Regions from separate parts of the Streptomyces sp. NPDC094143 genome, predicted to be linked through region 2. Evidence: riboswitches for the same ligand, from Rfam matches in the RefSeq annotation. Region 2 holds a riboswitch; each other region holds the start of a gene.
The links. A riboswitch is a leader RNA that binds a small molecule or an ion and turns the genes downstream of it on or off. The one in region 2 is predicted to bind cyclic di-AMP.
Positions count from the first base shown of each region.

Region 1: another riboswitch for cyclic di-AMP. It lies ahead of ABTZ58_RS15490 (C40 family peptidase); the one in region 2 lies ahead of ABTZ58_RS17010 (M23 family metallopeptidase).
Region 3: another riboswitch for cyclic di-AMP. It lies ahead of ABTZ58_RS26775 (transglycosylase SLT domain-containing protein); the one in region 2 lies ahead of ABTZ58_RS17010 (M23 family metallopeptidase).
Region 4: another riboswitch for cyclic di-AMP. It lies ahead of ABTZ58_RS24525 (M23 family metallopeptidase); the one in region 2 lies ahead of ABTZ58_RS17010 (M23 family metallopeptidase).

Region 1 is NZ_JBEOTZ010000010.1:60,231-65,335, forward strand. It holds gene ABTZ58_RS15480 (M23 family metallopeptidase) at 1-633, shown strand, start outside; gene pcrA (DNA helicase PcrA) at 749-3,226, opposite strand; cyclic di-AMP (ydaO/yuaA leader) riboswitch at 3,541-3,714, shown strand; gene ABTZ58_RS15490 (C40 family peptidase) at 3,722-4,915, shown strand; gene ABTZ58_RS15495 (SLAC1 family transporter) at 4,992-5,105, shown strand, end outside.
Region 2 is NZ_JBEOTZ010000011.1:143,290-148,394, reverse strand. It holds gene ABTZ58_RS17030 (Glu/Leu/Phe/Val dehydrogenase dimerization domain-containing protein) at 1-307, shown strand, start outside; gene ABTZ58_RS17025 (TetR/AcrR family transcriptional regulator) at 361-990, shown strand; gene ABTZ58_RS17020 (SGNH/GDSL hydrolase family protein) at 1,215-2,000, opposite strand; gene ABTZ58_RS17010 (M23 family metallopeptidase) at 2,456-3,436, opposite strand; cyclic di-AMP (ydaO/yuaA leader) riboswitch at 3,441-3,596, opposite strand; gene ABTZ58_RS17005 (alpha-galactosidase) at 3,914-5,105, opposite strand, start outside.
Region 3 is NZ_JBEOTZ010000023.1:124,634-129,738, forward strand. It holds gene ABTZ58_RS26765 (GNAT family N-acetyltransferase) at 1-1,084, opposite strand, end outside; gene ABTZ58_RS26770 (HAD family hydrolase) at 1,255-2,103, shown strand; gene ABTZ58_RS26775 (transglycosylase SLT domain-containing protein) at 2,067-2,828, opposite strand; cyclic di-AMP (ydaO/yuaA leader) riboswitch at 2,832-3,013, opposite strand; gene ABTZ58_RS26780 (polyprenyl synthetase family protein) at 3,518-4,528, shown strand; gene ABTZ58_RS26785 (LolA family protein) at 4,760-5,105, shown strand, end outside.
Region 4 is NZ_JBEOTZ010000020.1:114,915-120,019, forward strand. It holds gene ABTZ58_RS24520 (M16 family metallopeptidase) at 1-1,087, shown strand, start outside; cyclic di-AMP (ydaO/yuaA leader) riboswitch at 1,280-1,445, shown strand; gene ABTZ58_RS24525 (M23 family metallopeptidase) at 1,458-2,246, shown strand; gene ABTZ58_RS24530 (GntR family transcriptional regulator) at 2,433-3,128, shown strand; gene ABTZ58_RS24535 (HPr family phosphocarrier protein) at 3,304-3,585, opposite strand; gene ABTZ58_RS24540 (bifunctional acetate--CoA ligase family protein/GNAT family N-acetyltransferase) at 3,760-5,105, shown strand, end outside.

The DNA.
Region 1 (5,105 bases), on a different contig from region 2:
GGTCTCACGGAGGACACCGCGGCGGAGGCGCACACCACCGCGGCGGACGTGCAGCCGGTGAAGCCGGCCGCGGCCAACAACAAGCTCGACACCCAGTTGCAGAGCCTCGCCGCCGGTGCCGACGACTTCGCCGACCGGGCCAGCCGTACGCAGGAGCGCATCGACCTCAAGGCCCAGCAGGCCGCCGAGCGCAAGCGTGCGGCGGAGGAAGCGGCCCGCAAGGAGCGGCTGCGCCCGAAGTTCGCCCTGCCGGTCGCACAGCACGGGCTGAGCGCCTACTACGGCCAGTCCGGCATCAACTGGATGTCCCTGCACACCGGCATCGACTTCCCCGTCTCCTACGGCACGACCGTGATGGCCGCGACCGACGGCACTGTGCGCACCCAGTGGAACAGCGCGTACGGCAACATGATGATCGTGACCGCGAAGGACGGCACGGAGACGTGGTACTGCCACCTCTCCACGTACACGGTCCCCTCGGGGACGACCGTCAAGGCCGGGGACCCCATCGCGCGCTCCGGCAACTCCGGCAACTCGACCGGCCCCCACCTGCACTTCGAGGTGCGTCCCGCGGGCGGCTCGGCGATCGACCCCCTCTCGTGGCTCCGCAGCCACGGCGTCGACCCGACGTAACCGAGTCCGGCCCCGGGGCGGGCGGAACGCCTCGCCGGCCCCCGCCGGCCGGTTCGGCGGAGGCCGTCAGGCGGTCGGGCCGGCTGAGGCGGTCGAGCCGGCCCGGCTCACCGGACTACAGCTTCTCCACCGGCGCGTAGCGCAGCAGCAGCCGCTTCGGCTTCGTGTCGCCGAAGTCGATCGTCGCCTCGGCGTTCGCGCCGGTGCCCTTGACCGCCACGACCGTCCCGAGACCGAACTGGTCGTGCGTGACCCGGTCCCCGACCGCCAGCCCCACCACCGGCTTCTCGGCCGTGCGGCGGGTGGCGAAGCCGGACGCGCCCGAGGCGGACGAGCGCGAGCGGGACGACGACAGCGAGGCCGCCACGGCGGAGACGGGACCGGAGGACGCGGGCGCGGTCGCTCCCGTGCGCTTCCACTCCACGTGGGCCGGCGGGATCTCCTCCAGGAACCGGGAGGGCGGGTTGTACGAGGGCTGGCCCCAGGCGCTGCGCAGCGTGGAGCGGGTCAGATACAGCCGCTCCCGCGCGCGGGTGATGCCGACGTACGCCAGGCGCCGCTCCTCCTCCAGTTCCTTGGTCTGGCCGAGGGCGCGCATGTGCGGGAAGACGCCGTCCTCCATGCCGGTGAGGAAGACGACCGGGAACTCCAGGCCCTTGGCGGTGTGCAGCGTCATGAGTGTGATGACGCCGTCGCCGTCCTCCTCGTCGGGGATCTGGTCGGAGTCGGCGACCAGCGCGACCTGTTCGAGGAAGTCGGCCAGCGTGCTCTGCTCGCCCTCGCCGCGTTCCTGCTCGAACTCCATGGCGACGGCGGCGAGCTCCTGGAGGTTCTCGATCCGGGTCTCGTCCTGCGGGTCGGTGGAGGCCTGCAGCTCGGCGAGATAGCCGGTGCGCTCCAGGACCGCCTCAAGCACCGTGGCCGGTCCGGCGCCGGACTCGACGATCGTGCGCAGGTCCTCCATCAGCGTGTTGAACCGCTTGACGGCGTTGGTGGAGCGCGCGGCCATGCCGTAGGCCTCGTCGACGCGCTTGAGCGCCTGCGGGAAGCTGATCTTCTCGCGCTGGGCGAGGGCGTCGATCATCGCCTCGGCACGGTCGCCGATGCCCCGCTTGGGCACGTTGAGGATCCGGCGCAGCGGCACCGAGTCCTCCGGGTTGGCCAGGACGCGCAGGTAGGCCAGGACGTCCCGGACCTCCTTGCGCTCGTAGAAGCGGACGCCGCCGACGACCTTGTAGGGCAGGCCGACGCGGATGAAGACCTCTTCGAAGACACGGGACTGGGCGTTGGTGCGGTAGAAGACCGCGACGTCGCCCGCCTTCGCCTCGCCGGCGTCCGTGAGGCGGTCTATCTCGTCGGCGACGAACTGGGCCTCGTCGTGCTCGGTGTCGGCGACGTAGCCGGTGATCAGCGCGCCCGCGCCCGCGTTGGTCCACAGGTTCTTGGGGCGGCGGGACTCGTTGCGTTCGATGACCGCGTTGGCGGCGCTGAGGATCGTCTGCGTGGAGCGGTAGTTCTGCTCCAGCAGGATCGTCGTCGCGTTCGGGTAGTCCTCCTCGAACTGGAGGATGTTGCGGATCGTCGCGCCGCGGAAGGCGTAGATCGACTGGTCGGCGTCGCCCACGACGCACAGCTCGGCGGGCGGGACCTCGGCCTCCGGCGGTACGTCCACGGGGTGCTCGGAGGTGCCGACCAGCTCACGGACCAGGGCGTACTGCGCGTGGTTGGTGTCCTGGTACTCGTCGACCAGGACGTGCCGGAAGCGGCGGCGGTAGTGCTCGGCGACGTCCGGGAAGGCGCGCAGCAGGTTGACCGTCGTCATGATCAGGTCGTCGAAGTCGAGGGCGTTCGCCTCGCGCAGCCGCGACTGGTAGAGGGCGTAGGCCTGGGCGAGGGTCTTCTCGAAGCCGTCGGTGGCCTGGGCGGCGAAGTCCTCCTCGTCGATCAGCTCGTTCTTCAGGTTGCTGATCTTAGCGCTGAAGGACTTGGGCGGGAAGCGCTTGGGGTCGAGGTCCAGGTCGCGGCAGACCAGGGCCATCAGGCGCTTGGAGTCGGCGGCGTCGTAGATCGAGAAGGAGGACGTGAAGCCGAGGCGCTTGCTCTCGCGCCTGAGGATGCGCACGCAGGCGCTGTGGAACGTCATGACCCACATCGCGTTCGCGCGGGGGCCGACGAGCTGCTCGACGCGCTCCTTCATCTCGCCCGCGGCCTTGTTGGTGAACGTGATCGCGAGGATCTGGCCCGGGTGGACGTCCCGCTCGGCGAGCAGGTGGGCGATGCGGTGCGTGAGCACGCGGGTCTTGCCGGAGCCGGCGCCGGCCACGATGAGCAGCGGGGAGCCGGAGTGGACGACCGCGGCACGCTGGTTGTCGTTCAGCCCGTCCAGCAGCGCGGCGGAGTCGATCACCGGGCGCGGGGCGCCGTCGCGGTAGTGGGTGTCCCGCTCCGGCGGCGCGTCGAACCTCCCGCCGAACAGATCGTCCGGGATCGACTCCGGAACGTGATCGTCCTCGGGTGGCGGCGGGGGCTCGTCCGCGGGGCCCCGCTGGGCCTGGAGACTCGCCAGGAAGTGGTCGTCAAAGAGGCTGCTCATCGCTCTCCGAGTCTAGGACGCCCCACTGACAGCCCGCCGCCGCCCTGAGAACATCGCCGCGGAGCTGGGCCTTCCGTGACCGGCCACCGGCCCGTCGTCGCTCCATGGATTGGCGTGATCACTTCGTGTGACACCTCGCGCATTCCCGGGCGACTCGTGACCAAAGCCCTCCACTCCCTCACGCTCAGCGATGCTCCGGCATAAGGTCACGAAAATGTATCGGGCATATCACCCATCAACCTTCACACGGACCACACGAGTTGGCTACGGTGCGACCGGGCCGCACGACCCCCACCGGCGAACGTCGCCGGGCCGCGCGGCCTCCGCCGAGTCCGGTGTGCCGCAGCGGCAGCCGGAGCCGGGGACCCACCGAGAACCTGGGGTGAATCGGCCCGACTCCCTCCCTGGGAAGGCCGTAGGGCAACCCTTCCGAAACCACCCGCCCGAACCCGACAGCTAACCCGGTAGGCGGAACTTTGGAAGGAGTCGCCTCCCTTGGCGTCGCACCGTAAGTCGCGTCCTTCGGGCACGCGCGTGGCAGGCATACGGACCCCCGCCCTCGCAACGGCGGCCCTCACCTCCGTGGCCCTGCTGTCCCAGTCGGCCAACGCCGCCCCCGAGGCCGACGGCAAGCCCAGCCTGGAGGAAGTCGAGAAGAAGGTCGACGACCTGTACCGCCAGGCCGAGTCGGCGACCGACAAGTACAACGCGGTCAAGGAGAAGACCGCGAAGCAGCGCAAGCGCGTCGACACCCTCCTCGACGACGTCGCCCAGCGCACCGAGAAGCTCAACGAGGCGCGGGAGAGGCTGGGTTCCTTCGCCGCCGCCCAGTACCGCACCGGCGCCGCCGCCCCGGACACCGCCACGTTCCTGTTCGCGGACACCCCGCAGGACTACTTCGACCAGGCTCAGCTGATGGACCGGATGACCGGCCGCCAGAAGGGCGCGGTCGACGACTACGTCACACAGCAGTCCGAGACGATGACCAAGCGCCAGGAGGCCACCGACAGCCTGCGGACGCTCACCGAGTCGCAGAGCGACCTGAAGACGGCCAAGGCCACCGTCCAGCGGAAGCTCGCCGCCGCCCGCGACCTGCTGTCGCAGCTGACCGCCGAGGAGAAGGCGCGGCTCGCGGCGATCGAGAAGGAGAAGCAGCAGGAGGCCGCCCGCAGGGCCGCCGAGCTGGCCCGCGAGCAGGCCGCACAGGAAAAGGCCAGCGAGGAGGCCGCACGGGAGAAGGCCCGGGAAGAGGCCGCCCAGCGGCAGGACAGCACCCCGTCGGGCACTGCCTCCGGCTCCACCTCCACAGCCCCGGCCGACTCCTCGTACGCCACCAAGGCCGGCAAGGCGCTCGCCTTCGTCCGCGCCCAGATCGGCAAGCCGTACGTGTGGGGCGCCGTCGGCCCCGGCTCCTACGACTGCTCCGGCCTCACCCAGGCCGCGTGGAAGGCCGCCGGGGTGAGCCTGCCGCGCACCACCTACGACCAGGTCGACGCCGGCACCACCGTCCCCCTGTCCAGTGCGCAACCCGGGGACCTGGTGTTCTTCTACGACGACATCACCCACGTCGGCATCTACATCGGCAACGGCATGATGATCCACGCCCCGAAGCCGGGCACGTACGTGCGCGAGGAGTCGGTCTACTACGACGGCGAGTCGGCCATCCACAGCGTGGTCCGGCCGGCCTGAGGGGTCTCGGCGTTTTTGCGGGGCACGCGCGCGTGCCCCTCTCACAACCCGCGCGCCGCTCTCTAGCATCGGCGCTATGCCCGGCCCCTCCCCATTTGCCACCTTGTGGGCGACCTACGCGCTGACCACCGGCACCCTGTCGGTCGGTCTCGACTCGGCGGGGTACGAGGTCCTCTCCCGCATCGCCCTC
Region 2 (5,105 bases):
CGTCGAGGCGGCCAGCATGCCGGTACGGCCGGAGGCGGAGCTGCTGCTGGCCGGCCGCGGGGTGAGCGTGCTGCCGGACGTGGTGGTCAACTCCGGGACCAACGCCTGGTGGTGGTGGACGCTGTTCGGGGAGGTCGGCGCCGACGCCGAGGAGGCGTTCGCGTACACGCGCCGCTCGATGCGGGCCCTGGTCGAGCTGATGCTCACCCGCGCGGGGACCGACGGGACGACACCGCGCGCGGCGGCCCACGCGATCGCCACCGACCGGCTGCCGGTGATCGCGCAGCGGTACGGCTGCTACCGCTGAGGCAGGCCGGATCCGCACGTCGGCGAGACCGAGCGCGTGGGTAGGGTGACGGCGTGACGAGAGTCCGGTTGAGCGTGGCGGAGCGGCGCGGGGAACTGCTGCGGGCCGCCGTCGAGCAGATCGAGGCCCGGGGCGTGGCCGCGGTCAGGATCGCCGACGTGGCCTCGGCGCTCGGGGTGAGCAACGCGCTGGTGCTCTACCACTTCTCGTCCAAGGAGCAGTTGGTCGCGGCGGCGTTCCGCCATGCGGCCGAGGCCGACCTCGCGCACCTGCGCAAGCTGCTGGGCCGCCGCACGTCGGCGCTGCGGCGGCTGCGGTCGGCGGTCCGCTGGTACGCCCCGACCGGCCAGGCCAAGGGCTGGCGGCTGTGGATCGAGGGCTGGGCGGCGGCCCCGCGCGAGCCGGTGCTGCGGGAGGTCACGCAGAACCTCGACCGCCAGTGGAAGGCCGCGCTCGCGGAGGTCATCGCGGAGGGCGTGGCGGCGGGCGAGTTCCACTGCCCGGACCCGCAGGCCACGGCCCTGCGCCTCACCGCGTTCCTCGACGGCCTGGCCGTCCGGCTGACGTCCTACCCCGGCGCGATCCCCCGAGCCTGGGCCCAGCAGTGGACGGAGGAGGCCCTGACCCGCGAACTGGGCCTGGAGTCGGTTCCTTTGACCCCGCCGATGAGCAACCCGGCGTAGGACCGCCCAGGCGGCACGCGAGCCCGCAGCCACGCGAAGGACCACCCGCACCCGCCGGACGGCGCGAGGGAACGTGTCGGGGGGGTCCGCCCGCAGCGGTTGGCGCGTCAGCGGACAGTGAGTCGGTACGACACTCCATCGCGCCGTTGCGAGGACGGACACCCCCTTGCGCGGCCCCGACCCACCACCCACGGTCAGGCGAAGACGCGCAACCCGCTACGCCCTCACGCCACAGCGGCGATCCGCATCCGGATGTCCGCCGGCGACAACGCCCCCTTGGCCGTCACCTGGTCCCCGGAGGACTCCCCCCGCAGCCGTCGCCCGATCCACGGCACCAGGAACTCCCGCGCCCACTGCACGTCGTCGCGCCGGACCTCCAGCGTGCCGCGCGGCGGCAGCGGCGGCCAGGGCTGCTCGGGATCGGCCGGCACGTCGAGACCGAGCACCTGCCCCGCGCGGAGCGCCACGCGCGTGTGCCCCTCGGGCGACAGGTGCAGCCGGTCGGCGTCCCAGGCCCGGCGGTCCTGCACACTGCGCAGGGACCACAGGTCGAGCACCGGGCAGCCGTACCGGTCGGCGATGGCCCGGACATGGCCGTTGTACGTGGCGATCTTGCCGCGCAGATGCTTGAGCACGGGCACGCCACGCGTGTCGAACCCGGTCGTCACCAGCACCGTCCCGGCCACCGCGGTGAGCCGCGCCAGCGCCCGCTCGAAGCGCTCGGCCACCTCGTCCGGGTCGGTGCCGGGCCGGATGATGTCGTTGCCCCCGGCGCAGAACGACACGAGGTCCGGGGCCATCTCGATGGCCCGCGGAACCTGGTCCGCCACGATCTGGTCGAGGAGTTTCCCGCGCACGGCGAGGTTGGTGTACTGGAAGTCGCCCTCGGGCCGGAGGTCGGCGAGCAGGACGGCGAACCGGTCGGCCCAGCCGACGAACGCCCCGTCGGGGCCGGGATCACCGACGCCCTCGGTGAAGCTGTCCCCCACCGCCACGTACGACCCGATCACTGCTCTGCTGTCACTCTTCGAATCGTCTGCCACAGCCGCTCATGATTCACCCTCGAATGTGACCTACGCGACCGTAGGAAAGAGTTGACGGGCGGTGAGATAAGCCACTCCTGAAGTGTTCCCCAATTCCGGAATAGCCGACGCGTCAGGGGTGTTGCCGGGTGAATCGCCAGCGGCGCCAATCACAACACCACGACCCGGCTGCGCCGCTGCGTCGGCGGACCCGGGGTCCGGCCGCTGGTCTTCGGCTACACCGAGCCGCTGCTGGTCGGATCACTGTGTCCCGACTGCCGCCCCCAGTCGACCCCATGGGCCGATCAGGGAACGCGCACACCGAAGGCCGGACCCCGGGGATCGGGGTCCGGCCTTCGGTGACGTGTCAGGAGTCAGCCGTGCCTGCCATGTCAGGCATGTCAGCGTGTCAGGCCATGCCGGGCAGCTGGTGGCGCGGTCGGTCAGCCGACGGAGACGCCGTGGGAGCGCAGGAAGGCGACCGGGTCCACGTCCGAGCCGTAGCCCGGGGCGGTGCGGATCTCGAAGTGCAGGTGCGGTCCGGTGACGTTGCCGGTGGCGCCGGACAGGCCGACCTGCTGCCCGGCCGTCACGGTCTGGCCGGCCGAGACGGACAGCTGGGACAGGTGGGCGTACTGGGCGTAGTGGCCGTCGTTCAGCTTGATGACGACCTGGTTGCCGTACGCGCCGCCCCACCCGGCGGAGACGACCGTGCCCGCGCCGACGGCCTTGAGGGAGGTGCCGGTCGGGACGACGAAGTCGACGCCGGTGTGGTAGCCGCTGGACCACATGCTGCCGGACATGCGGTACGGGGTGCCGACGATGGCGCCGTCCACCGGCGAGCTGTAACCGCCGGCGTTGCTCTGGGCGGCCGGCTTGGCGGCGGCCGGCTTGGCGGCGGCCGGCTTCGCTGCGGCCGGCTTCGCCGCGGTCTCCGTCCCGGCGGACGATCCGGCGGACGAGGACTTCGCGGACTTCTCCGCGGACTCCTTCTCCGCCTTCCCGGCCGAGGCCTTTGGCGCGGACGGCGCGGACGCCTCGGGGGCGCTCGCGGCGGCCTTCTTGCCGAGGGTGAGCTTCAGGCCCGGGTGGATCAGCGACGGGTCGTCGCCGACGGCGTCCCGGTTGTCGGAGTAGAGCTTCTTCCAGCCGCCGCTGACGTTCTGGTCGTCGGCGATCTTCGCGAGATAGTCGCCGGCCTTCACCGTGTAGGTGCGCGCGCCGGTGCCCTTTTCCGCGGCCTTCTTCTCGGCGGCCGGGGCGGCCTGGACGGCCTTTTCCGGAGCCGACTGCGGGGTGGCGGCGTGGGCGCCGGCGGCCCCCATGAGGGGAAGGGCGAGAGCGGCTCCACCGGTTCCGGCGACGGCGATGGAGCGGGTGAAACGCTGGGTCTTGGGGCGGCGGTGCTTACCCTTCGCGGGCATGACGAATTCCTCTCCGTCGCCTGCGAGGTGAGCTGTCGGGTGCGGGCTGGAGATGCCCGGCCGCGCCAAGGCGCGGCTTAACCCCAAGCCCGTTCCGGGAACCGGAACAGGCGTCTTACCTGTGGGTCCCCCGCTCCTGCCGTACGTCGGGTCAGTGTGTGCGGGCTCCGGGCGGCGGCAGGATTAGGCGTCCGTCCGGATTGGTGTGGAACGTAAGCGACCAGGACGCGACGGGACAAGCTTGGGGTTGCCTGTGAAGGCGTTTTCCTCGACGCGTCGGCACATTTCCCGTCACCGAGCGTGGATTGCGGATCTCCGGATTTCCTCAATCGCCCTGAATAACGCGTTGATTACGTGCACATGGCGACAACGCATCGTCACGAATATGACGATGGTCACGCACCCCGGCCCCATCTCCTCTACGACCGGGGCACGTTATGACGAAGCGACTGAAGCACCTTATTCGGACAAGAAGGGCTACTTCCGCTTAAGGTGGACCACGGCGGCGTCCAGATCTCCGCGCAGACCGACCCGCAGCCCGTGGTGCAGCAGGACGGCCCCTCGATGCAGTTCGCCCGTTTCGAGGCATTCGTACGTCGCCGCCGGATCCACCCCACGCAGCCGGAGCGCCGGCACGGGCTCGCCGTAGCGCTGCGCCTGGAGCCAGGCGAGGACCACGGTCTCGTCACCGAGGACGTACTGCACGGCGCTCAGTCCGCCCTCCGGGGGCCGCAGCCGATGGAGGTCACCGCGCTGCACCACGGGGCGGATCTCCTTGTAGCGCCCCACCCACTCCCGCGCCTCGGCGAGCTCCTCCTCCGTCCACTTCGTGAGGTCGCCGCCGACCCCGAGCACCCCGGCCATGGCGCTGACGAACCGGAACCGCAGGGAACTGGCCCGGTGGTTGAGCATGGCGTTCGGACTGTCGGTGACCCAGGCGGCCATCACGCGCGCGGGGTGGATCTGGCTGAAGCCGTGCTGGATGGCGAGCCGGTCGAGCGGATCGGTGTTGTCGGAGGTCCACACCTGGTCCGTACGGCTCAGCACGCCGAGGTCGATCCGGCCGCCGCCGCCCGAGCAGGACTCGAAGGCCACGCCCGGGTGGGCGGCCCGCAACCGGTCCAACAGGGCGTACAGGGCGCGGACGTGGTCGACCCAGAGCCGCTGCGGGTAGGGGTCGCCGGGCCAGCCGGCGTCGGTGAAGCAGCGGTTGAAGTCCCACTTGACGTAGTCGATCGGGGCGCTGGAGAGGAGCCCGTCGAGCTGCTCCCACAGGTACTCCTGGACGTCCTCCCGGGCCAGGTTCAGTACGAGCTGATTGCGGAACTCAGTCCGGTTTCGTCCTGGTTGGTACTGCACCCAGTCCGGGTGGGCGCGGTACAGGTCGCTGTCCGGGTTCACCATCTCGGGCTCGACCCAGATGCCGAACCGCATGCCGAGGCCGTGCACATGGTCGGCGAGCGGCTTCAGCCCGCCGGGGAAGCGGTCGGGGTTGGGCGTCCAGTCGCCGAGCCCCGCCCGGTCGCTGGTGCGTGCCCCGAACCAGCCGTCGTCGACGACGAACAGCTCGACCCCCAGGGCGGCGGCCCGCTCGGCGAGCGCCCGCTGCCGCTCCTCGGAGATGTCGAACTCGGTGGCCTCCCAGGAGTTGAACAGCACCGGCCGGTCC
Region 3 (5,105 bases), on a different contig from region 2:
AGGTACGGCGCAGCCGGGCCGCGCCCTTCAGGGTCCGCGCGGCCAGCGCCGCGAGGCGCGGCCGGCCGCGGACGAAGCTGTGCGCGCGGCGCGCCGGCTCGCGGCTCAGCCAGTGCAGCGCCGCGCCCGCCCCAGGCCGGGTCACCGCGCCCTCGTACACGGGCAGTTCGCCCGTCTTCAGCGCGTCCTTGTACTCGGCCGCGCCCCGCCCCAGGTCGAGCGTGCCGATGCCCGCGGCCGCCGCCGCCTCGGCCATGCGCAGGTGCAGCACCAGACCGGGCGAGAACTTCGCGAACTCCGGCTCGTAGGCCGGGAACCAGCAGGCCAGCACCGACGCCGAGCGCAGCCCGAAGTGCGCGGCGACGGGCCGGCCGCCCGCGTACAGCACGGACAGCGTGCCGCTGCACTCCGGGGCCCGGGTGCGGGCCAGGTGCCCGACGAGCCGGGTGATCCACTCCTGCGCGAACCGGTCCCTGCGGCCTGTCCTGCGGTACTGCGCCGACTTCCACTCCATGAGCGTGCGCAGCGCGGCCGGGTCGCGTTCGTCGAACACGAACCGCACCTCGCCGGCCTGCCGGGCCAGCCTGCGCTCCTTGGCCAGGGTGGTCTTCAGGAACTTGGGCGACTGGGCGCGCAGCACCGACTCGTAGGTCTCGTAGCCCTTCTCCACGTCGACGACGTAGGTGGCGTGCTCCTCCGCCGCGTACCGGACGAACAGCCGCTGCTCCGCCTCCAGGTTGTCGAAGGCGAAGGACGACAGCGAGCAGGCCCGCAGCAGTTCGCCCGTCTCCAGGTCCAGGCCGGGCCGCAGGATCGCGCCCTGCGCGTCCGAGACCCCGAGCCCGATGGCGCGGCCCTGTCCCAACGGGCCGCGTTCATAGGGCAGGAAGCCGACCGGCTCCGGGCCCTCGTGGACCACCGCGACCCGGGCCCGCGGCCTCACCAGACCGACGGCCTCGGTGAACTCCGGTTCCATGAAAGGGCTGCGCGGTGCCTCCGAGGCGGCGCGCAGCGCGCGCCAGCGCTCCCTCTCCCCCTCGCCGAGCTCCCCGGGCCCGGCCACGCGAATGCGCCCACTGCTCAACCCGACCCCCCGATCAAGTCCCGCTGGACACTTGGAAGGTACCGCTCGATGCGGCCTCTCGGGTAGGTAGCGGACCATGTTGTTGCCAACTGGTGCAGAGGCCCTCAACCGGGCAATCGGCGTGTGCCGCGCGATGAAACGAAGGGGCGCGTTGTCCGTATTCTCTGATCATGGCCGCACCCCTCGCATATTCACTCATCGCCACCGACCTGGACGGGACGCTGCTGCGCGGCGACGACACCCTGTCCGACCGGTCCCTCGCCGTGCTCGCGCGGGTGGCGGACGCCGGTGCCCAGCACCTCGTGGTGACGGGCCGCCCGGCGCCGAGAGTGCGGCCGCTCCTGGACGACCTGGGGTGCACGGGGCTCGCGGTGTGCGGGCAGGGCGCGCAGGTGTACGACGCCGGCGCGAACCGGATGCTGTGGTCCGTCACGCTGGACCGGGAGCTGGCCGAGACGGCCATCGGGAAGATCGAGGCCGAGGTGGGGGAGGTGTACGCGGCGGTCGACCAGGACGGGGTCGACGGGCTCACGCTCATCGAGCCGGGGTATCTCATGCCGCACCCGACGCTGCCCGCGGTGCGGGTCGACCGGCGCGACGAGCTGTGGGGTGAGCCGATCAGCAAGGTGCTGCTGCGCCACCCCTGCCTGTCGGACGACGAACTGGCGGCGACGGCCCGCTCGGTGGTGGGTTCACTGGCGACGGTGACGATGTCGGGGCCCGGCACGGTCGAGCTCCAGCCGTGCGGTGTCACCAAGGCGACGGGGCTGGCGCTGGCCGCCGAGCACCTGGGGCTGCGGCCCGCGGACACCATCGCCTTCGGTGACATGCCCAACGACATCCCGATGTTCGACTGGGCGGCGCACGGCGTCGCGATGGCCAACGGTCATCCCGAACTCAAGGCCGTGGCCGACGAGATCACGCTGTCGAACGAGGACGACGGCATCGCCGTCGTCCTCGAACGACTGCTGGGCGGGACGGCTCAGTACGGACCGTTGACGTTGTCGATCGAGCCGTAGCGGTCGGCCGCGTAGTTGCAGGCCGCCGTGATGTTGGCGACCGGGTCGTACGGGTCGTAGGGGGTGCCGGGCACGTGGTAGGCGGCGAAGGTCGGGTCGATGACCTGGAGCAGGCCCTTGGACGGGGTGCCCTTGGCGGCGTTCGAGTCCCAGTTGTTGATCGCCTGCGGGTTGCCCGACGACTCTCGCATGATGTTGCGGTAGATGCCGTCGTACGAGCCCGGGATGCCCTTCTGGGCCATGATGTCCAGCGCCTCGCGGATCCATCCGTCGAGGTTGTTCGCGTAGGTCTTCGCGGCGGCCGGGGTGGCCTGCGTGACGCCACCGGCCGGCTTGGCCGGGGTGGCCGACTGCGTCGCCTTCTTCGGGGCGACGGCCTTGGTGGTCCCGACCTTCAGCTTCAGACCCGGGCGGATCAGCTTCGGGTCGTCACCGACGGCGGCGCGGTTGTCCTGGTACAGCCGCTTCCAGCCGCCGGAGACGTCGTACTTCTCGGCGATGCGGTAGAGCGAGTCGCCCTTGACCACGGTGTACGTGAGCGACTTGGCGGGCTGGGCCGCCTGCGCCACGGTCAGCGCGGCCGGGGCGCTCTGGGGCTCCGCGGCGCTCGCCTGCGTCGCGCCGAGGAGCGGCAGGGTCAGTGCCGCTCCACCGGTGCCGACGGCGACGACACCACGGGTGATCGGGTTCCTTGCGGGGCGACGGTGCTTACCTCGTCCGGGCATGGCGATATTCCTCTCCGGCGCCTGCGAGGTGAGCTGTCGGGTTCGGGCCGGGAGGTGCCCGGCCGCACACGGCGTGCTGCTGTCGTGCGCGGCTTCACCCCGAGCCGTTCCGCTGTCGTGCGGACCGGCGACTTACCTGGGTCCCCCGCTCCTGCCCTGCGTGAGTGAGTCGGTGTGTGTGGGGAGTCCGGGCGGCGGCAGGATTCGGCGGTCCGCCGGACTGGGCCGGAACGTATGCGAGAGCACATGCCGGGAACAAGCACCGGAGTCACACGAGGTGCTGTTTGACCTTGGTCAGGGTGGAATGGGCCGCTTGATCCTTTGCGCGAGCCAAGCCTCAACTCGCTTTCGGTGAAAGGCGTAACCACTCGATGCGCCGGCAGTGCCGCGGAAGGGTCGAAGTGATTCAATTCACTGATCGCGACCCGGGGCGCAATGTCCCGCAAGAGGAATTTGCTTCGCCAATGCCGCAAATCTCGCATAGGTCGCGAATTCCCGGTAAGTCGGAACATTTCTGTTCTTATGGGCTGATCGAAAACATTGCGGTCGTGATCGGATACCACCCGGCCTGTAACCATGGGCGCTGGCGGTGATCGAAACGTGACCGGATACGCTGACTCGAGTGATGGCAGCGACCTATCGACAATCCGCGTAAGCACCGGCAGACACCAGCAGACAGGAGACCCCTCGTGACCGACGTCGGGCCATTCGGGCTGAGCGTGCGGGACCAGGCTCTGGAGGCCGATGTCCAGGCCGGACTGGCGGCTGTCGAGGAAGGCCTGCTAGAGGCCACCAAGAGTGCGGTGCCCTTCATCACGGAGGCCGCCCAGCACCTGGTACGGGCCGGCGGCAAGCGGTTCCGGCCGCTGCTCGTGATGCTCGCCGCCCAGTTCGGCGACCGGCACGCACCCGGCATCGTGCCGTCGGCCGTCGTCGTGGAGCTGACGCACCTCGCCACGCTGTACCACGACGACGTGATGGACGAGGCCGCCGTGCGCCGCGGGGTGGACAGCGCCAACACCCGCTGGGGCAACTCCGTCGCGGTCCTCACCGGCGACTTCCTCTTCGCGCGCGCCTCGCACATCCTGGCCGACCTCGGTCCGGAGGCGGTACGGGTGCAGGCCGAGGCGTTCGAGCGGCTGGTGACCGGCCAGATCCTGGAGACGGCCGGACCGCAGGACGGCCGTGACCCGGTCGAGCACTACCTGGACGTGCTGGGCGGCAAGACCGGCTCGCTGGTGGCGGTCTCGTGCCGGTTCGGCGCGATGATGTCCGGCGCCGACGATACGGTCGTGGACGTGCTGACCCAGTACGGCGAGCGGCTCGGCGTCGCCTTCCAGCTCGCCGACGACGTCCTGGACATCGCCTCCGACTCCCACGAGTCCGGCAAGACCCCCGGCACCGACCTGCGCGAGGGCATCCCGACCCTGCCGGTGCTGCGGCTGCGCGAGCGGGCGGCCCGGCTCGGGCTCGCCGAGGACGTCGCCCTGTGCGAGCTGCTGGACTCCGACCTGACCGACGACGACCGGCACGCCGAGGCCCTGCGCCTGCTGCGCGCCCACCCGGCGCTCGAACAGGCCCGCCGGGACACCGTCCGCTACGCCGAGGACGCCCGCTCGGCACTGGCACCGCTGCCCGCATGCGCCGCCAAGACGGCGCTCGTGGAGCTGTGCGACGCCGTGGTGCACCGGGCCGGCTGACCGCCCGCCGCCCCCCGACCCCTACGGGTCGGGGGAGAAGCCGCCCCTGCGTGTCATACCCCAGCAGTACGCGGAGTTGAGTCCGGGGTCTGACGTATCTGCCTGGCCGATTTGGTCAGATGGAAACCACGGAAAACACCACTCCTCACCCGTTCGGGTGAGAATGGCGGCTCAGGGACGAGTGCGTGCACGACACGGACAGCCGCCGCCGACCACGGAGGTAAGGCACACATGGCACCGTACGCATCCGACGACAGCACGACCGGCGGGGAGGTCGACGAGCAGCACTCCCGGCGGCGCAAGGCCGCGCGGTACGTCGTCCCGGTGACGGTGGTGGGGGTGGCGGCCGCGACGATCGGCCTGGTCCCCGCACTCGCCGACTCCGGTGACCCCGACCTTCCCAAGATCACCGCACAGCAGCTCATCCAGAAGATCGCCGAGTCGGACACCGAGCAGCTCTCCGGCACGGTGAAGATCAGCACCGACCTCGGCCTGCCGAACCTCGGCGGGCTGGAGTCCGGCCTGCTGTCCGGCGCCGCCGGCCGGGGGGAGGACGGCTCCTCCGCCGACCCGACGG
Region 4 (5,105 bases), on a different contig from region 2:
GCACGCCGACCACCCCGGCGTCCGGATCAGCCTGGAGGTGCCGGCCTCCCGGCTCGCCAAGGGGCTCGGTCTGATCGCCGACGCCCTCCGGGCGCCCGCGTTCGCGGACAGCGAGGTCGAACGGCTGGTCCGCAACCGCCTCGACGAGATCCCGCACGAGTTGGCCAACCCCTCCCGCCGCGCCGCCAAGGAGCTCTCCAAGGAGCTGTTCCCGGCGGGCTCGCGCATGTCGCGGCCCCGGCAGGGCACCGAGGAGACGGTCACCGCGATCGACTCCGCGGCCGTCCGCGCCTTCTACGAGAAGCACGTCCGTCCCGCCACGGCCACGGCCGTGGTGGTCGGCGACTACACGGGCATCGACCTGGACGCCCTGCTCGGCGACACCCTGGGCTCCTGGACCGGTTCCCCGGCCGAGCCGCGCCCGGTGCCGCCGGTGACCGCCGACGACACGGGCCGGGTCGTCATCGTGGACCGCCCGGGCGCCGTCCAGACGCAGCTGCTGATCGGCCGGATCGGCCCGGACCGGCACGACCGCGTCTGGCCCGCGCAGGTGCTCGGCACGTACTGCCTAGGCGGCACCCTCACCTCCCGCCTGGACCGCGTCCTGCGCGAGGAGAAGGGCTACACCTACGGCGTGCGTTCCTTCGCCCAGGTGTTGCGGTCCGCGCCGGACGGGACCGGTGCCTCGATGCTCGCCATCAGCGGATCCGTCGACACGCCCAACACCGGTCCGGCCCTGCAGGACTTGTGGACGGTGCTGCGCACCCTCGCCGCCGAGGGCCTGACCGACGCGGAGCGGGACGTCGCCGTGCAGAACCTGGTCGGGGTGGCTCCGCTGAAGTACGAGACCGCCGCGGCCGTCGCGAGCACGCTGGCCGACCAGGTCGAGCAGCATCTGCCCGACGACTACCAGGCCACCCTGTACCGCGAGTTGGCGGCGACCGGCACGGTGGAGGCCACGGCGGCGGTCGTCAGCGCCTTCCCCGTGGACCGTCTGGTGACCGTCCTCGTGGGCGACGCGGCGCAGATCAAGGCCCCGGTGGAGGCCCTGGGCATCGGCGCGGTCACCGTCGTGGCCGCCGAGTAGCGGCCCGCGCGAGGAGGGGCCCTGGTCGTCTTCCAAGGCACCAGGGCCCCTTTATGTCCGAATTGGGGCGGGAGTTGCCTGTCTGCCCTGTGGGATGCGCTACAAAAGGCCGGATCCGTTTGGGAATTGAAAGTGGCCCCGTTTAGCTTCTTCCGGGCTGTTCGTCAGGCAGTGCGCCGCACCCGCGGCACCGGACAGCCATCGCCGAGTCCCCGTACGGCGCGAGCCAGGGGAGCCGGGGACCCAACCGCAGTCCCTGGGGTGAATCGGACGCCCGCGCGAGTCGCGAGGGGGTCCGTAGGAGACCTTCCTGCTCCGAACCCGTCAGCTAACCCGGTAGGCGAGAGGGAAGGAAAGGACCAGCCACTTCATGGCGTTCACACGCGCCACCGGCAAGCATCGCCGTCCCAGCAGGATCCAGCGCGGCACGGCCCGCGCGGCGGGCGTCGCGGCTCTCGCCACCACCGGTGTGATCGGCACCGTGGCCGCCCCGGCCTTCGCCGCCTCCGAGCCGGCCGTCGAGCAGACCGGCCTCACCCCGGTCGTCACCATGGGTGACACCGTGGCCCAGCAGATCGATGCCCAGGCCGTCGCGCAGAAGCAGGCGGCCGAAGAGGCCGCCGCCAAGGAGAAGGCCGAACAGGCCGCGCGCGAGCGCGCCGCCGAGGCGGCGAAGAAGGCCAAGGAGGCCGCCGAGAAGGCCCGCGAGGCCGAGGAGCGCGCCGCCCGCGAGGCCGAGCGCAAGCGCCTCAACAGCTACGTGTCCCCGATCCCGGGCTCCTACGTCTCCACCGGCTACAAGGCAGGCGGCGCCGTCTGGTCCTCCGGCAGCCACACCGGCATCGACTTCCACGCCGCCACCGGCACCTCCGTCCACGCGGTCGGCGCGGGCACGGTCGTCGAGGCCGGCTGGGGCGGCGCCTACGGCAACCAGGTCCTGATCAAGATGAACGACGGGACGTACACCCAGTACGGCCACCTGTCCTCCGTCGGCGTCTCGGTGGGCCAGCAGGTCACCCCCGGCCAGCAGATCGGCCTGTCCGGCGCGACCGGCAACGTGACCGGACCGCACCTGCACTTCGAGGCGCGCACGAGCCCCGAGTACGGCTCGGACATAGACCCCCTCGCCTACCTCCGCTCGCACGGCGTGAACCTCTGACGCACCCGCTCCGCATCCGAAAGGCCCCGGCTCACCGAGCCGGGGCCTTTCGGCATTCCCGGAGCCCGTGTCCAAAAAATATGCATGGATTCCGGGCTGCCGTCGGAAATTCGGGCTGATTGCAATAGAGTCACGGAACACACGTCACTCGTCGACGTTTCACGGGGATTAAGCGGAGGTCGGGTCATGCGTATTCCCGCGCACTCGGTGTGCACGGCTATCCGGGACGACATCGTCGCGGGGGTCCACGAGCGCGGCAGCCGGCTCACCGAGGAACTCCTCGCGCGCCGCTACGGCGTCTCGCGCGTCCCCGTCCGGGAGGCCCTGCGCACGCTGGAGGCCGAGGGCTTCGTGGTGACCCGGCGGCACGCGGGCGCGTGCGTGGCCGAACCCACCGAGCAGGAGGCGGCCGACCTGCTGGAGATGCGCGCGCTGCTGGAGCCGCTCGGCGCCGCCCGAGCCGCCCAGCGCCGAACCGAGGCCCATCTGAAGGTCCTGCGCGGCCTGGTCCGGCTGGGCCAGGAGCGCGCCCGCCGGGGCACCAGCGACGACCTGCGCTCCCTGGGCGGCTGGTTCCACGAGACGCTGGCCCAGGCCTCGGGCAGCCCCGCCCTGATCGCGGTGCTCTCCCAGCTGCGCCACAAGATCGCCTGGATGTACGCGGTGGAGGCGCCGGCCGATCCGGCGGGGTCCTGGGCCGAGCACGGCGCGATCGTGGACGCGGTGGCGCGTGGTGACAGCGAGCGCGCGCGGGCGGTCACGGCGCTGCACACCGAGCGCGCGACGTCCGCGCACCGCCTGCGCCTGGGCGCCCCGCGGGATCGCGGTGAGCGTGTGAGGAACCCGCAACATCCCGTAAACACGGTGAGCCCGCGGCATTAACACGGAAGCCGTATACAAAGAGTGGAGTTCCGCGGGGGATTTATTGTGCTGCCCTTTTCCCGGTAATCCGGTGCGCCGTCGTGAATTCAAGGCGCTCGGGTCCCCGGAAATGAGTGAAGCCGCGCCAGCCGTGAAGGCCGGCGCGGCTTCACCCCTGGAAAACCGCTGGTACGACTCAGACGGTTTCGGGAAGCTCCTCGAGACCCTCGGAGACCAGCTTCGCCAGCCGGTCCAGGGCGGCGTCCGCGCCCTCGGCGTCGGAGGCGAGGACGATCTCCTCGCCCCCCTGGGCGCCGAGGCCCAGGACGGCGAGCATGGAGGCCGCGTTGACGGGGTTGCCGTCTGCCTTGGCGATCGTCACCGGGACGCCTGCGGCCGTGGCGGCTCGGACGAAGATGGAGGCGGGGCGGGCGTGGAGGCCCTCGGCCCAGCCGACGTTGACGCGGCGCTCAGCCATGTGTTGCTGCCCTTCGCTGTTCAGGGTTGTCTAGACCAGTTTCCCATACGTGGAACCCGGAGCGGACCTGTCGTTCCGCCCCGCTGGTGCCGTCGGATCGCGGCCTCGACCCGACTGACGCCCTCCACAGACTGCCTCGCGCCGTTGTCAGGCGCTAGCCGTACTCTGGGGCCCATGCAGACCTCGCCGGACCGGCACGAGTATCCCGCCCACTGGGAAGCCGACGTGGTGCTGCGCGACGGGGGTACCGCGCGCGTCCGGCCCATCACCGTCGATGACGCCGAGCGTCTGGTCAGCTTCTACGAGCAGGTCTCCGACGAGTCGAAGTACTACCGCTTCTTCGCGCCGTACCCTCGCCTGTCCGCCAAGGACGTCCACCGCTTCACGCACCACGACTTTGTGGACCGGGTGGGACTCGCGGCCACGGTCGGCGGCGAGTTCATCGCCACCGTACGCTACGACCGGATCGGCCCGGACGGAACGCCCGCGTCGGCCCCCGCCGACGAGGCCGAGGTCGCCTTCCTGGTGCAGGACGCCCACCAGGGCCGCGGCGTCGCCTCCGCCCTGCTCGAACACATCGCCGCCGTCGCCCGGGAGCGCGGCATCCGCCGCTTCGCCGCCGAGGTGCTGCCCGCCAACTCCAAGATGATCAAGGTGTTCACGGACGCCGGGTACACCCAGAAGCGCAGCTTCGAGGACGGCGTGGTCCGTCTGGAGTTCGACCTGGAGCCCACCGACCGCTCCCTCGCTGTGCAGTACGCGCGCGAACACCGCGCCGAGGCCCGGTCCGTGCAGCGGCTGCTCGCCCCCGGCTCGGTCGCCGTCATCGGCGCCGGACGCACCCCGGGCGGGGTGGGTCGCAGTGTCCTCGGCAACATCCGGGACGCCGGTTTCACCGGCCGGCTGTACGCCGTGAACAGGGCCCTGCCCGGGGAGTGGAAGGAGCTCGACGGGGTGCCCGCCCACCGCTCCGTGCGGGACGTCGACGGACCCGTGGACCTCGCGGTCGTCGCCGTACCGGCCGAGCAGGTCCCCGAGGTCGTCACCGAGTGCGGCGAACACGGCGTGCAGGGACTCGTCGTCGTCTCCGCCGGCTACGCCGAGAGCGGCCCCGAGGGGCGCGAACGCCAGCGCGCCCTCGTGCGGCAGGCCCGCACGTACGGCATGCGGATCATCGGCCCGAACGCTTTCGGCATCATCAACACCTCCCCCCGGGTACGGCTCAACGCCTCCCTCGCCCCCGAGGTGCCGCGCCCGGGCCGGATCGGCCTGTTCGCCCAGTCCGGCGCCATCGGCATCGCGCTGCTGTCCCGGCTGCACCGGCGCGGCGGCGGCGTCACGGGCGTGACCGGCGTCTCCACGTTCGTCTCCTCCGGCAACCGCGCCGACGTCTCCGGCAACGACGTCCTGCAGTACTGGTACGAGGACCCCGACACCGACGTCGTCCTCATGTACCTGGAGTCCATCGGCAATCCCCGCAAGTTCACCCGCCTCGCCCGCCGCACCGCCGCGGCGAAGCC